2 regions of the Mesorhizobium sp. CNPSo 4661 genome follow, and region 2 is predicted to be linked to the other one. Evidence: predicted binding sites of a transcription regulator. Region 2 holds the regulator's gene; the other holds the start of a gene.
The links. The regulator LexA, encoded in region 2, represses DNA repair genes until DNA is damaged. The targets are predictions, from matches to a motif close to TGTTCNNNNTGTGTTCNG.
Positions count from the first base shown of each region.

Region 1: AC0YKC_RS07355 (ATP-dependent helicase) is a predicted target of LexA. The motif match lies at 3,525-3,542, and genes of this name have one in related genera.

Region 1 is NZ_JBWGIO010000004.1:141,200-148,885, forward strand. Features, by position in the region: gene AC0YKC_RS07350 (ABC transporter permease) at 1-832, shown strand, start outside; gene AC0YKC_RS07355 (ATP-dependent helicase) at 842-3,484, opposite strand; gene AC0YKC_RS07360 (glucose/quinate/shikimate family membrane-bound PQQ-dependent dehydrogenase) at 3,676-5,991, shown strand; gene AC0YKC_RS07365 (hypothetical protein) at 6,011-6,448, opposite strand; gene AC0YKC_RS07370 (dienelactone hydrolase family protein) at 6,663-7,565, shown strand; gene AC0YKC_RS07375 (EamA family transporter) at 7,575-7,686, opposite strand, start outside.
Region 2 is NZ_JBWGIO010000023.1:29,986-37,671, forward strand. Features, by position in the region: gene AC0YKC_RS28530 (benzoate-CoA ligase family protein) at 1-1,034, shown strand, start outside; gene kynU (kynureninase) at 1,050-2,297, opposite strand; gene lexA (transcriptional repressor LexA) at 2,754-3,488, shown strand; partial or broken gene AC0YKC_RS28545 (ComEC/Rec2 family competence protein) at 3,529-5,984, opposite strand; gene gltX (glutamate--tRNA ligase) at 6,087-7,511, shown strand.

The DNA of each region.
Region 1 (7,686 bases), on a different contig from region 2:
GGTGCTCACCACGCTTCCCGTGGCGCTGTTCGTGGTGGTGCCGCTGGTCTTCGTCGTCACCTGCGGCGAGATCGACCTGTCGTTCCCGGCGACGATGGGCTTTGCCTCATGGGTTTTCGCGCTGGTGGTGCAGGCCGGCTACGATCCGTTTATCGGCATCGTAGCCGCGCTGGTCACCGGCACGCTGCTCGGCTTCCTGGTCGGCTCGCTGGTCGTCTATGGCGGACTATCGTCGCTGATCGCCACGCTCGGCATGAATTTCCTGCTGCGCGGCCTGATCCAGATCGTCAACGAGGGCAAGTCGATGGCGCTGACGGGCCTTGCCGACAGCTCGGCCTACAAGATCTTCTCCAGCCAGGTCTTCGGCATCCCGGTGCAGATCTTCTGGGCGATCGCCTTCGTCGTCTTTGCGGCGCTGCTCTACAACCGCCACCGCTTCGGCGCGCAGGTGAAAGTGGTCGGCGACAATCCCGACAGCGCCAGGCAGATGGGCATCGACGTCAAATGGGTTCGGGTGAAAGTCTTCGTCTTCGTCGGCATAGGCGCCGCGATCGCCGGCTGCTTCTCGGTGATGATCAACTTCACCTGGTGGCCGACGGCGGGCGACGGCTATCTGCTGCCGGTGCTGGCCTCGGTGTTCGTTGGCGGCACGCCGACCTGGGGCGGCATCGGCACAGTCGTCGGTGGCGCGATCGGCGCGGTCACGGTGTCGTTCATCCAGACCGGCGTGGTCGCGGCAGGCTTGAGCGGCTTCTACGTGCAGTTCTTCAACGGGCTGATTATCATCCTGTCGTTGCTGGGGCATAAATGGAACCAGGCGCGGTACAGGTGAGGGGGCTGGTCAAACCGGCGCGACAAACCCGTCCAGCACGCGTTTCTGGCCGGCCTTGTCGAAGTCGATGGTGAGCTTGTTGCCTTCGATCGCCGCGATGTTGCCGTTGCCGAATTTCTGATGGAAGACGCGGTCGCCGACATTGAAGGCGGAGGGCGTGTCGGCAACCGATTTGGCGACCAGCTCGCCATCGATGGTACGGCCCTTCACCGAGGTACGGCCGGCACCGTAGCCGGAGTCTGTCTCGCCATAGCCGATGCGTTCGACCTGATGGCCGGAGCGAGTGCCCCAGTTGCGGTCGGTCGCTTCGGTGCGGTTCGCCTGGGCGCGCTGCCAGCCGGGCGTCGCATAGGTGTTGGAGAAGCTGCCCTGGTCCTTGGCGCCGACATTGTCGAAGCGCGAGGCGCCATAGGGATTCTGCCGGCCACCGCCACCGCGCCCGGAGGCGAATGAGCCGCCGCCGTAAGGGTTGCCGTAGCCGCCGTAACTGTTGCCGCTATCGGCGACATCGACATGGGTTTCCGGCAGTTCGTTGACGAAGCGCGACGGGATGGTCGATTGCCAAAGCCCGTGAATCTGGCGGTTGGAGACGAACCAGATATGCAGGTTCTTCTTCGCGCGCGTCAGGCCGACATAGGCCAAGCGCCGCTCTTCCTCGAGGCCAGAGCGTCCGCCTTCATCCAGCGCGCGCTGATGCGGGAACAGGCCTTCCTCCCAGCCGGGCAGGAACACGGTCTCGAATTCGAGGCCCTTGGCCGAATGCAGCGTCATGATGCTGACGGCGTCCTGGTCGGCATTCTGCTCGGCGTCCATGACCAGCGCAACATGCTCGAGGAAGGAGCGCAGCGATTCATACTCCTCCATGGAGCGGATCAACTCCTTGAGGTTTTCCAGCCGTCCGGGCGAATCCGCCGAACGGTCGTTCTTCCACATGTCGGTGTAGCCGCTTTCCTCCAGGATGGTCTCGGCGAGCTCGGTGTGCGGCGTCGTCTCCAGCGCCTTCTGCCAGCGCTCGAAATTGGCCGCGACCTCGCGCAGCGCCGCGCGCGGCTTTGGCTTCAGCTCGTCGCTTTCGGCAAGCGTCGCGGCCGCTTCCAGCATCGGGACGCGCAGGGCACGCGCGGTGTCGTGGATCTGGCGGATGGTGGCTTCGCCGAGCCCGCGCTTCGGCACGTTGACGATGCGCTCGAAGGCGAGGTCGTCGCCGCCATTGGCGACGACGCGGAAGAAGGCCAGCGCATCGCGGATTTCCAGCCGCTCGTAGAAGCGCGGGCCGCCGATGACTCGGTAGTTCAAGCCCAGCGTGATGAAACGGTCTTCGAAGGCGCGCATCTGGAAGGACGCGCGCACCAGGATCGCCATGTCGTTAAGCCGGTGCTTCTGGCGCTGATAGGCCTCGATGGTATCGCCGACGGCTCGGGCTTCTTCCTCGGAGTCCCAGGCGGCATGGACATGCACCTTGTCGTCCTCGGGGTCGTCGCGGTCGGTGAACAGCGTCTTGCCGAAGCGGCCCTCATTGTGGGCGATGAGGTGCGAGGCGGCGCCGAGAATATGCGCGGTCGAGCGATAGTTGCGCTCCAGCCTAATGATGGTGGCGCCCGGGAAATCCTTGTCGAAGCGCAGGATGTTGTCGACCTCGGCGCCGCGCCAGCCATAGATCGACTGGTCGTCGTCGCCGACGCAGCAAATGTTAACTTTGTTCTCGCTCACGGCCGCGCGCTCGCTCCGCTCGCTGGCCTCCGCGGGGGCGGCCTGACCGGCCGACGCCCGGTCGGGCTTGCGGCCTTCGGCCGATGCAGCGCGCCCGCCATTGGGCCGTTGCGCCAATAGGCGCAGCCACATGTATTGCGCGGTGTTGGTGTCCTGGTACTCGTCGACCAGTATGTATTTGAACTTGCGGTGATATTCCTTCAGCACGTCCGGATAAGCGCGGAAGATGCGGATCGGGTGATAGAGCAGGTCGCCGAAATCGCAGGAGTTCAACGTCTGCAGCCGCTCCTGATAGGCTTTGTAGAGCTGGCGGCCCTTGCCGTTGCCGAAGCTGCGCGCATCGCCTTCGGCAATCTCGTCGGGGCCGAGGCCCTTGTTCTTCCAGTTGTCGAGCATCTGGGCGAAGGTCTTGGCCGGCCAGCGCTTGTCGTCCAGCCCTTCGGCCTGGATCAGCTGCTTGATCAGCCGCACCACGTCGTCGGTGTCGAGGATGGTGAAATCCGATTTCAATCCGGCCAGCTCGGCGTGCCTGCGAAGCAGCTTCACGCCGATCGAGTGGAAGGTGCCGAGCCAGGGCATGCCTTCGACATTGCCTTCGCCGATCAGGTGGCCGATGCGCTGCTTCATCTCGCGCGCGGCCTTGTTGGTGAAGGTGACGGCCAGGATCTGCGAGGGGAAGGCCCTGCCGGTGGCAAGGATGTGGGCGATGCGGGTGGTGAGCACCCGCGTCTTGCCGGTGCCGGCGCCGGCCAGCACCAGAACCGGGCCCTCGGTCGTCTCGACGGCGAGCCGCTGCTCGGGGTTCAGGCCCTTCAGGTAATCGGGCGCGCCGTGCTGGCCGCTGCGGGCGGCCATGGCGCGCGCGGCTATGCCGGATGGTGCCGCCGCCGGCCGCGCATTCGGTTCATCGAAAAAAGGCATGTCCTCGGAAAAGCCCGACATCGCTCCCGAATGTAGTGATTCGGCAGCGAAAGACCAGAACTGTCTACGTTTTGTTCTAGTTTCGCGTGTCTGGCCCCAACTTGACAGCCGGAGCGGGTGAGGGAAAGCTGCCGGCAGGGCAGGGACGGCTCGCCGTCGCCTGAAAGCCGCCTCTTCGTTTGAAAGCGCGCAACAGTCGAAGGAGCACCGTCTTGGCTGTCACCATCACGTCCCTCGTCCTCTTCCTCATCGGTCTCGTTCTCGGCGGCGGCGGCATCTGGCTCGCGACGCTAGGCGGCAGCTGGTACTACCTGATCGCCGGCCTGGTCTTCCTGATCACCGCCTGGCTGTTGCTGCGACGCAGGTCAACATCGCTCTGGCTCTACGCGCTGTTCGTGCTCGCCACCTTGTGCTGGGCGGTCTGGGAAATCGGCTTCGACTGGTGGCAGCTCGGTCCGCGCGGCGGCGTCATCGTGCTTATCGCCTTGTGGCTTTTGACGCCATGGGCAAGGCGCGGCTTGCTGGGGCCGGACGCGCGGGCGCCGCTGATCCTGGCCGTGCTCGCCTCGCTCGCGGTCGCCGGCTATTCGATGACCGTCGACCCTCACGACATCGGCGGCACGCTGGGCACCGAGAAGGTGGCGACGGCGGCCAATCTCGGCGGCGACATGCCGGCCGGCGAATGGCATTTCTACGGCCGCACGCCCTTTGGCCAGCGCTATTCACCGCTCGACCAGATCACGCCCGACAATGTCGCCAAATTGCAGCCGGCCTGGACCTATCGCACCGGCGACGTCAAAGGCCCCGACGACATCGGCGAGACGACCTATCAGGTGACACCGCTAAAAGTCGGCGATGCGCTTTACATCTGCACGCCGCATAATTTCGCTATCGCCATCGATGCCGCGAGCGGCCAGGAGAAATGGCGCTACGACCCGAAGGTCAAGCTCGACCCCAACCGCCAGCACCAGACCTGCCGCGGTGTTTCCTATTATGCCGACGCCAAGATCGCCGCCGGCCAGCCTTGCGCGCAGCGCGTCTACCTGCCGACGTCGGACGCCCGGCTGATCGCGCTCGACGCCGCGAACGGGCAGGTGTGTGCGTCCTTCGCCGAGGGCGGCACGCTGAACCTGATGGCCAACATGCCCTATCCGAAGTCGGGCTATTACTATTCGACATCGGCGCCTCTGATCGTCGGCGGCAAGATCATCGTCGGCGGCGCGGTCAACGACAATTGCTCGACCGAGGAGCCGTCCGGCGTCATCCGCGCCTTCGATGTCGATACCGGCGCGCTGCTGTGGAACTGGGATTCCGGCAATCCGGATGTGACGACGCCGCTGCCGGCGGGCCAGAACTACACCCACAACTCGCCCAACATGTGGTCGACCGCGAGCGCCGACGAGAAGCTGGGGCTGCTCTACCTGCCGCTCGGCAACCAGACGCCGGACCAGCTCGGCATGGGCCGCAGCGCCAATGTCGAGAAGTTCTCCTCCTCGATCACCGCGCTCGACCTCAACACCGGACAATTGCGCTGGGTGAGGCAGACCGTGCATCACGACCTGTGGGACATGGATGTGCCGGCGCAGCCGACGCTGGTCGACATCACCACGGCGAACGGAGTCGTGCCGGCACTGGTCGGACCGACCAAGCAGGGCGATCTCTACGTGCTCGACCGGCGCACCGGCGAGCCGATCATCCCGGTGAAGGAAGTGCCCGCACCCGGCGGCGCGATCGAGGGCGATCATGCCTCGCCGACGCAGCCGGCCTCGGACCTTTCCTTCAATCCGAAGCCGCTGACCGGCGCCGACATGTGGGGCATCACCATGTTCGACCAGCTGGCGTGCCGGATCGAATTGAAGAAGCTGCGCTACGAGGGGCGCTACACGCCGCCCTCGCTGCAGGGCTCGTTGATCTATCCCGGCAATTTCGGGGTCTTCAACTGGGGCGGCGTCGCGGTCGATCCGGTGCGGCAGGTGATGTTCGGCATGCCGACCTATCTCGCCTTCACCTCGAAGCTCATCCCGCGCGCGGACGTGCCGGCGCCGGGCGACAACACCAAGGGCAGCGAGCAGGGGCTGAATCGCAACGAAGGCGCGCCTTACGCGGTGGTGATGGGACCGTTTCTGTCGCCGCTCGGCGTTCCCTGCCAGGCGCCGCCCTGGGGCTATGTCGCCGGCGTCGACCTCAAGACGGGAAACATCGCCTACAAGCATCGCAACGGCACAGTCTACGACATGACGCCGCTGCCTCTGCCGCTCAAGGTCGGCGTTCCAGGCATCGGCGGGCCGATGATCACGGCGGGCGGCGTCGCCTTCCTGGGCGCCGCGGTCGACGACTATCTGCGCGCCTATGACCTCACCACCGGCCGGCAGCTCTGGCAGGCGCGGCTGCCGGCGGGCGGGCAGTCGACGCCGATGACCTATACGGTGGCCGACGGCCGTCAGTTCGTCGTCATCGTCGCTGGCGGGCATGGCTCGGTCGGCACCAAGCCGGGAGATTACGTGATGGCCTATACGCTGCCGAAATAAGAGAGGGCAGCGCGAGGCTTCAAAGTCCGAGATGGCCCCTCAGGCTCGGCACCTGGTCCAGCACCTGGTTGGTCAGGTCAGGGCCGGCGGCGGCTTCCGCCTGCTGGATCAGCGTCGTGCCGGCCTTCTGGATTTGCGCCATGTCGAGGCCTGACGCCTTGAGCACGGCGACGCCGTTGATCAGCGCGCCGGCCTTTCCGCCCAGCACGCCGCCAAGCGCGCCCTGCAGCGACGACAGAAGGCCGCCGCCCGAATTGGCCGTCGCGCCGGCGGCCATCACGTCATATTTCTGCGCCAGCGCAGCGGCGCCGGGGATCTGGTCGAAGAAGGACGAAACGCTGGTGCCTTCAGCCTCGTGCTCGAGCACGGAAAAGATGGTGCCGACAACCTTCTCGGTGGTCGGTTCGTCGAGGCCGGCCTTCGACGAAACGGTGTCGATGATGTCCTGGACGTTCATGGCATTCCCCTTTTCGTCGCTCGTATCGGTGCGGCGGCCTCGGCAACTTCGCGCCCTAATGTGACAGCACCATCAAGGCTTTCGGAAATGACCAAAATGTGATGGGCGAGCTGCACCTCGCCGGATCGTCATCCAAGCGTGACTGGAACGTATAAATCTCGACCCTATCTTGCGGATCGACCTGCCAATCTCCCCGATTGTCGTCGAGAGAGCCATGACCGAACCCGTTGCCAAGCCCGTCATCACGCAGCCTGCCATCGCGCAGGCCATGATCGATGCCTATGACGAATACACGCATCTGACGCTCGACCGCCGCCGCTTCATGGAGCAATTGACGAAGCTGGCGGGCTCGGGCGCCGCGGCGGCCGCGATCGTGCCGATGCTGGCGGCCAATTCCGCCCAGGCGGCGATCGTCGCCGAGGACGACAGCCGCATCAAGGGCGAGGACATCACCTATCCCGGCAGCACCGGCGAGATGAAGGGCTATCTGGTCAAGCCCGCGAACCACTCAGGCCAGCTCGGCTCCGTCATAGTCATCCACGAGAACAGGGGGTTGAACCCGCATATCCGCGATGTCGCCCGGCGCGTGGCGCTGGAGGGATTCGTCGTGTTGGCGCCTGACTTCCTATCGCCGCTCGGCGGCACGCCGTCCGACGAGGACAAGGCGCGCGACATGTTCACCAAGCTCGACGCTGCCCAGGTCACGGCCGACGGCGTGGCGACGATCGCCTACCTCAGGAGCCTCAAGGACGGCAACAGCAAGGTCGGGGCGGTCGGCTTCTGCTGGGGCGGCGGCGCGGTCAACCAACTGGCCGTTCATGCGCCGGACCTCAACGCCGGCGTCGCCTATTATGGCATGCAGCCCAAGGCTGAGGACGCTGCGAAGATCAAGGCGCCGCTGCTCCTTCACTATGCCGGGCTCGACAGCAGGACCAATGCCGGCATCGACGCTTACAAGAAGGAACTCGACGCGGCGCATGTCGAATACAAGGTCTATGTCTATGACGGCGCCAACCACGCCTTCAACAACGACACCTCGGCCGCGCGCTATGACAAGAAGGCCGCCGATCTCGCCTGGGGGCGCACGGTCGCTTTCCTGAAAGAGAAGCTGGCATAGTCGAGCAGGCTAGATATTTGCCGCGGGCTTGTGGAAGGCGACGCCGGCGATGACCATCGCAATGCCGATGCAGCCGGTGAGGCTTGGCACCTGGCGCAGCACGACGACGCCGATCAGCGTT
Region 2 (7,686 bases):
CGTTGCTTGGCTTCACTTCAGGCACGACCGGCGTGCCGAAGGCGACCATGCATTTCCACCGCGACCTGATGATCATCGCCGACGCCTACGCCCGCGAGATCCTCCAGGTGACGCCCGACGACGTCTTTGTCGGTTCCCCTCCATTGGCCTTTACCTTCGGCCTTGGCGGGCTTGCCATTTTCCCGCTCCGCGTCGGCGCGGCGGCGACATTGCTGGAGCAGGCGACGCCGCCCAACATGATCCACATCATCGAGACCTACAGGGCGACCATCTCCTTCACGGCGCCGACGGCCTACAGGGCGATGCTCAAGGCCATGGACGAAGGCGCTGACCTGTCTTCGCTGCGCGTCGCCGTGTCTGCCGGCGAAACGTTGCCCGCTCCCGTCTTCGAAGAGTGGACGCGAAAGACCGGCAAGCCGATTCTGGACGGCATCGGCGCCACCGAGATGCTGCATATCTTCATCTCCAATCGCTTCGACGACATGAAGCCCGCATCGACCGGCAAGCCGGTGGGCGGCTACGAGGCGCGCATCGTCGACGAGGAGATGCGCGAGTTGCCGCATGGCGCGACGGGAAGGCTGGCGGTGCGTGGGCCGACAGGCTGCCGCTACATGGCCGACGATCGCCAGAAGGACTATGTGCGGGATGGCTGGAACCTGACGGGCGACACCTTCGTGCAGGACGAAGACGGCTTCTTCCATTTCGCCGCCCGCTCCGATGACATGATCGTCAGCGCCGGCTACAACATTGCCGGGCCGGAAGTCGAGGCCGCGCTACTGTCGCATCCGGATGTCGCGGAATGCGCCGTCATCGGCGCCGAGGACGCCGAACGCGGCCAGATCGTCGAGGCGCATGTCGTGCTGGCGCCGGGCGCGGCGCCGGATGCCGCGACGGTCAAGCGTCTGCAGGATCACGTCAAGGCAACGATCGCGCCCTACAAATACCCGCGCTCGGTGAAGTTCATCGCCGCCTTGCCCAAGACCCAGACCGGCAAGATCCAGCGCTTCCGCCTGCGCGCCGAAAAGCCCCATTGAGCGAGAAAGCCCGATTCAGGTGACGGCCTCCTTGACCGCGAAGCGCGCTTCCCGCCAGACGCCGGTGCGCAGGATGTCTTCCAGCACTTCGACGGCCTCCCAGACATCCCGATAGCCGACATAGAGCGGTGTGAAGCCGAAGCGGATGGTGTATGGCGCGCGGAAATCGCCGATCACGCCGCGCTCGATCAGGGCGCGCATCACCTGGTAACCGTGCGGATGGGCGAACGACACCTGGCTGCCACGCTCGGCGCCATCGCGCGGGCTTTCCAGTTCGAGGCCGAAGGCGCCGCATCGGGCTTCGACAAGCCGGATGAACAAGTCCGTCAGGGCGATGCTTTTGTCGCGCACGGCATTCATGTCGACCTTGTCCCAGAGGTCCAGCGCTCCCTTCAGCGCCCGCATCGACAGCACCGGCTGCGTTCCGCACAGGAACCGGCGGATGCCCGTGCCCATGGCGTAGCCCTGCTCGAACGCGAAAGGCCGGGCGTGCCCCCACCAGCCGCTGAGCGGCTGGCGAATGTCGCCGTGGTGGCGATTCGCGGCGTAGATGAAGGCGGGCGCGCCCGGGCCGCCATTGAGATACTTATAAGTGCAGCCGACAGCGAAGTCGGCACTCGAACCATCAAGATCCACCGGCAACGCGCCTGCAGTATGGCAGAGGTCCCAAACGATCAGCGCGCCGGCTTCGTGGGCCTTGCGCGTCAAGGCCGCCATGTCGCGCAACCGGCCGGACTTGTAGTTGACGTGGTTGACTAGGATGACCGCGACTTGGCTGTCGATCAGCTCCTCGATCGTCGGGGCGTCGACACCTTCGAGCCGCAGCACCGTGCCGGGGCGCGTGGAGGCCACGCCCTCCGCCATGTAGAGATCGGTCGGAAAACTGTCGCCCTCGGCAACGATCACGGATCGGTCGGGCCGCATCGCCAGCGCCGCATGCAGGACCTTGTAGATGTTGATCGAGGTCGTATCGCAAACGACGGTCTGTCCGGCCGCCGCGCCGATCAGCCGCCCGAGCCGGTCGCCCAGTTCGACCGGCATTTGGAACCAGCCCGCGGTATTCCAGGCGCGGATAAGATCATGCGCCCATTCGCGCGTTGCCGCTTTCTCGATCTCGTCGAAAACCTCGGAGGACGCCGCACCCAGCGAGTTGCCGTCGAGATAGATCACCCCTTCCGGCAGGATGAAGCGATCGCGCAGGGCGCGCAGCGGATCCGCGGCATCCATCGCCTCGACTTCAGCACGGCCAGGAATTCCCCTCATCGCGTTACCGCCTCCATCTCGACCCAGCGCCGCTCGCAAATCGCCAGACGGCCAACGGCGGTTGTCTCACCCCAGTCGGCGTCGGGGCAAGAACCTTTCGTCCTGTGTTAGATGGTCCATAGACCGCGAGAACAGAGAACCGGCAAATCGCCGAAGTTGGCATTTTGGGTTCGTTTCGTTCACGGTGCAGCATGCGCAAAGGGTGGTCCACGCGGTCCGACCCGCGCTTTCGTGATGGCGCTGCCTGCTGTTTCAACTTAGGCAGTGCTGCAAAATCGAGCGGAATCAATGCCACCGCCCTACTGGCGGCGGCTGGCGTCCTCGAATGCAACATTGTTTCGGCAGCCTTAAGAAATTCATTAAACTTTAAACGGTTGCGGAACACAACTGGAACAGATAGTGTTTGTTCTGGGTTTGTTTTTCCGATTCTGGTTTCAGAACCCGTGGGGGCCGCCAATGCTGACGCGCAAACAACATGAACTCCTGATGTTCATCCATGAACGCCTCAAGGAGAGCGGGATCCCTCCATCCTTCGACGAGATGAAGGAGGCGCTGGACCTTGCCTCGAAGTCCGGCATCCACCGGCTGATCACGGCGCTGGAAGAGCGTGGCTTCATTCGCCGGCTGCCGAACCGGGCGCGCGCCCTCGAAGTCTTGCGCCTGCCCGACTCGATCGCGCCTGGCCTGAATGCCGCGAAGAAGTTCTCGCCAAGCGTCATCCAAGGCGGCCAAGGCAATCTCAACCGCCAAGTCAAGCCGGCAGCGCCTTCGCGCACGCCGACACCCAGCAATGACGACGACGCTGTTTCGGCCGTATCCATTCCGGTAATGGGCCGCATTGCCGCCGGCGTGCCGATCGACGCCATCCAGCACCAGACGCACTCGATCTCGGTGCCGCCGGACATGATCATGGGCGGCGAGCACTATGCGCTGGAGGTCAAGGGCGACTCGATGATAGAGGCCGGTATCTTCGACGGCGACACCGTCATCATCCGCAACGCCAATACGGCAAGCCCGGGCGAGATCGTGGTGGCGCTGGTCGACGACGAGGAAGCGACCTTGAAGCGGTTTCGCCGCAAGGGTGCCTCGATCGCGCTCGAGGCCGCCAATCCGGCCTATGAGACCCGGATCTTTGGACCGGATCGGGTCAAGGTTCAGGGCAAGCTCGTCGGACTTATCCGTCGCTACTGAGCAGGACCGCGCGGCGGTCTTCGCCGGAAATGCGTGACATCTATTCTGTCGGCTGCGGCGCGGCCGCCGGCTTTTCCGGTCGTTGATAGGGCGGCAGCCCCCTCGCCTCGCGTGTGTATTTCCGCTGCTCGTGCCAGGGACGATATGGTTCGTCGACCGCGTAGCGAACGGTTGGCCGGGCGGTCGCCGATTGCGGATCGAAGAAGATGGCGGCGCTGCCGTCGCGCGCCAGCTGCCGCTTGGTGACGACAAGCACGCGCGGATCGCGGCATGGGTTGTAGGCCGTTGCATCGTTGATGACGATGAGATCTGCGAACCCGCAGGCCGGTCGGGCGCTGCCGCGGTTCTCGGCAAGCGCGACGATGGCGCCGGAAGGATGCCGGCCGATGCAGAGGTCTCCGGTGCAGTAGAAGGGCGAGCCAAGCGGCAGGTCGACGGGATCGGCGATGTCGAGGGCGTCCTTGGCGAACGTCTCCGGCGGCACGATATCCTCGGCTTTCAGCGCTCGTTTCCAGTTGTCGGTGGTGAACTCGTTGGAGCGCGCGCGGTTGATCGCAAGCTCGCCGCCTCCGATCGGCATCGCCACCAGATGCGCGTCCTCCGAGACAAGCACATCCGGCGTGCGGACATGGGGAATGGCCAGCAGCGCCGCGAGCGCGAAGGGTACCGCGGCACAAGCCTGAGCCACGTGGTCGCCATCGTTGCGATGACAAGCGCGACCGTCGCCAGCAGCACCGACTGGATCGAGATCAGCCCGACGGCGTCGACCGGTGAGCGCTCGGATATCCACGCCGAAATAGCGATCATCGCCATCAGGCCCTTGCCCATGACAAAGAGGAAGGGACCGTCGAAGCCGAAGGGCATGGCCAGCGCGCTCAACACGGCGAACGGCATGACGATCAGCGAGACGATCGGCATGACCGCCAGATTGGCCAGCAGGCTGAGCGGCGACACGCGCTGAAAATGCCAGATCGCAAACAGCAACGTCGCGCTGCCCGCGATGAGCGACGTCACGGCGGCGCCACCCACTCCTATAGCCAGTTTTCGCGATACGAAGCCGAGAAACGAACGCTTTGCCGGCGCGGTCGTTTTGCCGGCGCGATAGTCGGCAAAGCCGGCATAGGCGCCAACGAGAGCCGCGGTGGCGGCGAAGGACATCTGAAAGCTCGGGCCGACCACTTCGTGCGGCGAGACCAGGATGACGGCGATGGCAGAGATCGCCAGGTTGCGCATGGTCAGCGCCGCGCGGTCGAAAAGCACGGCGACCAGCATCACGGCCAGCATGATGAAGCTTCGCTCGGCCGCGACCACGATGCCGGAGATCACCAGATAGGCGGCAATCGAGGCCAGCGCGATTGCAGCGGCATATTTCTTCACCGGTCGGCGTGACGAGAAATCCGGAAACAGCGCGAAGGCGCCGCGCAAAAGGACCATGATCGTGCCCGCGACAAGTGCCATGTGCAGGCCGGAGATCGAGATGATGTGGTAGATGCCGGTGCGCCGCATCGACTCGTTGATCGCTTCCGGAATGCCGGCGCGCACGCCGACGATCAGCGCCGCCGCGATCTCGCCTTCGGACCCGCCGATGGCGCTCCTGATATGGTCGGCAATGCCTTCGCGCGCGTTTTCGACAGCCGATGCGACGCGCGCTCCGAATGGCGCTTCTGCCGGGGCAATCAGCTTTGGATCGCCCAGGAAAAAGCCGCTGCCACCGATGCCGGCAAAGTAGCTGTCGAAGGAAAAGTCATAGCTGTCCGGCCGAACCGGGCCTGTCGGCGGCAGCAGCTTGGCATAGCCGGTCAGCATCGACCCGGCGATCATCTCTGGCGGGATTCTGCGTGCCGACAGCCTGACGCGGTTCGGCGCATAGCGCAGCTTGGGATGCTGCGTGGAAATCAGATCGATTGTCAGCCGGATGCGGCCGTTGGCCATCGCCTCGGCGGTGACGAGGCGCCCCGTCAGCCGCGTCTGGATTTCGGAACCCAGCATCGGGGTCGCCATCCGCAAGGTCTCCACCTTGGCCGCGAGAAAGCCCAAGGCGCAGAAAAACGCCGCCATGAAGACAAGGTGCGTTCTGTGCCGGGAACGCGAAACCGCCGCGCAGACAGCCACCAGGGCCACCGCCGCGAGCGGCCTGTAGAGATCGGGCTCAGTGTTCAGCGAGAAGTAGTAGATGACGCCGGCTGCCAGGAACACCGGCACCAGCAGGAAGCCGATGCCGCGGTCGAGCTCGGTGGCCGCCGCGGTGCCGACGCTTCGGTGGAGTGCAGGAAGCGAGGCGCGGCCAAGCTGTTTGCGGATCCGGCCGATGGTGGCTGTTGGCGAGACCGGCTGTATCCCGCCGTCACCGGACGGCAGAAGCTCGACTGGTGCACGCGGCTCCGGAAGCAAAACCGGCGCTATCTCTTCGGGCGCGGCATGGGCAAACATCAGGCGTTCGCTGACGCCAGCTGTCGTTCCCCCGCCCTCCTCCGCGCCCCGGCCACATCCAGCCATCGGGTCTGCCCCTTGCGCCCCAGACCGCCTATGCTACATGAACGCCGGTCGCGTGGAAGTCTGCGCGACACATGCATTTTTCAGTGCTTCCTCGAGAGTTCCATGTCCGACAAGGTCGTCACCCGCTTTGCCCCCTCGCCCACAGGCTACCTGCACATTGGTGGGGCGCGCACGGCGCTGTTCAACTGGCTCTATGCCAGGCACACCGGCGGCACGATGCTGCTGCGCATCGAGGATACCGATCGCGAGCGCTCCACCGAAGCCGCCACGGCCGCCATTCTCGACGGGCTGACCTGGCTTGGCCTCTCCTGGGACGGCGACGCCGTCTCGCAGTTCCAGCGCGCGCCGCGTCATCGCGAGGTGGCCGAGGAACTCGTGCGCATGGGCAAGGCCTATTACGCCTATGAGACGCCGGCCGAGCTCGAGGCAATGCGCGAGGCGGCCCGCGCCAAGGGCTTGCCGCCGCGTTACAACGGCCAGTGGCGCGACCGTGACCCGTCCGAGGCGCCGGCAGGCGTCAAGGGTGCGATCCGCATCAAGGCGCCGACCGAAGGTGTGACGATCGTCAACGACCGCGTGCAGGGCGAAGTGCGCTTCCCGAACAAGGATCTCGACGACTTCATCATCCTGCGTTCCGACGGCGTCCCGACCTACATGCATGCCGTCGTCGTCGACGATCACGACATGGGCGTCACCCACATTATCCGCGGCGACGACCACCTGACCAATGCCGCGCGCCAGACGGTGATCTACAACGCCATGGGCTGGGACGTGCCGTCGATGTCGCACATCCCGCTGATCCACGGCGCCGACGGCGCCAAGCTGTCGAAGCGGCACGGCGCCCTCGGCGTCGAGGTCTATCGCGCCATGGGCTATCTGCCCGAGGCTTTGCTCAACTATCTGGCCAGGCTCGGCTGGAGCCATGGCGACGACGAGGTGATGTCGGTCAAGGACATGGTCGCCTGGTTCGACATCGGCGACGTCAACAAGGGCGCGGCACGCTTCGACTTCGCCAAGCTCGAGGCGCTGAACGGCGTCCATATGCGCAAGATGGATGACCAGGCCCTGTTCGACATCTTCGTCGCCACCTTGCCCTATCTCGAAGGCGGGCCGGCGCTCGCGGCCAAGCTCGACGGCGGGCGCAAGGCGCAACTGCTTGCCGCCATGCCCGGCCTCAAGGAGCGGGCAAAAACCCTCGTGGAACTGGTCGACGGCGCGGCGTTCCTGTTCGCCGAACGGCCATTGCCGCTCGACGAGAAGGCGGCGGGCCTGCTCAACGCGGATGCGCGCGCGATCCTGCGCGGCGCGCATGGCGCATTGTCAGCCATCGAAGGCGACTGGAGCGCTGCCTCGGCCGAGGCTTCGATCCGCGACTTTGCGCTGGCCGGCGGGCATAAGCTCGGCGCCGTGGCACAGCCGCTCCGCGCCGCGCTTACTGGCCGCAGCACCTCGCCCGGCGTGTTCGACGTGCTTGCCGTGCTGGGCCGCCAGGAAAGCCTGGCGAGGATTGGAGATCAAATCGATTAGGAGCGAACTGGCCTAAGAAGATTGGCATTGAAAGGTGCGTTTCGCAGTGCAACATTAGGCCTTGGCCCAATCTGGCACGCACCTCCTAAAATGCGATTGGCAAGTTCGCGCATTCCGGTGATTTCGACGTGTCGTTTGCAGGAATTGCCTTGCCGGCATGAGGAAACATAAAGGA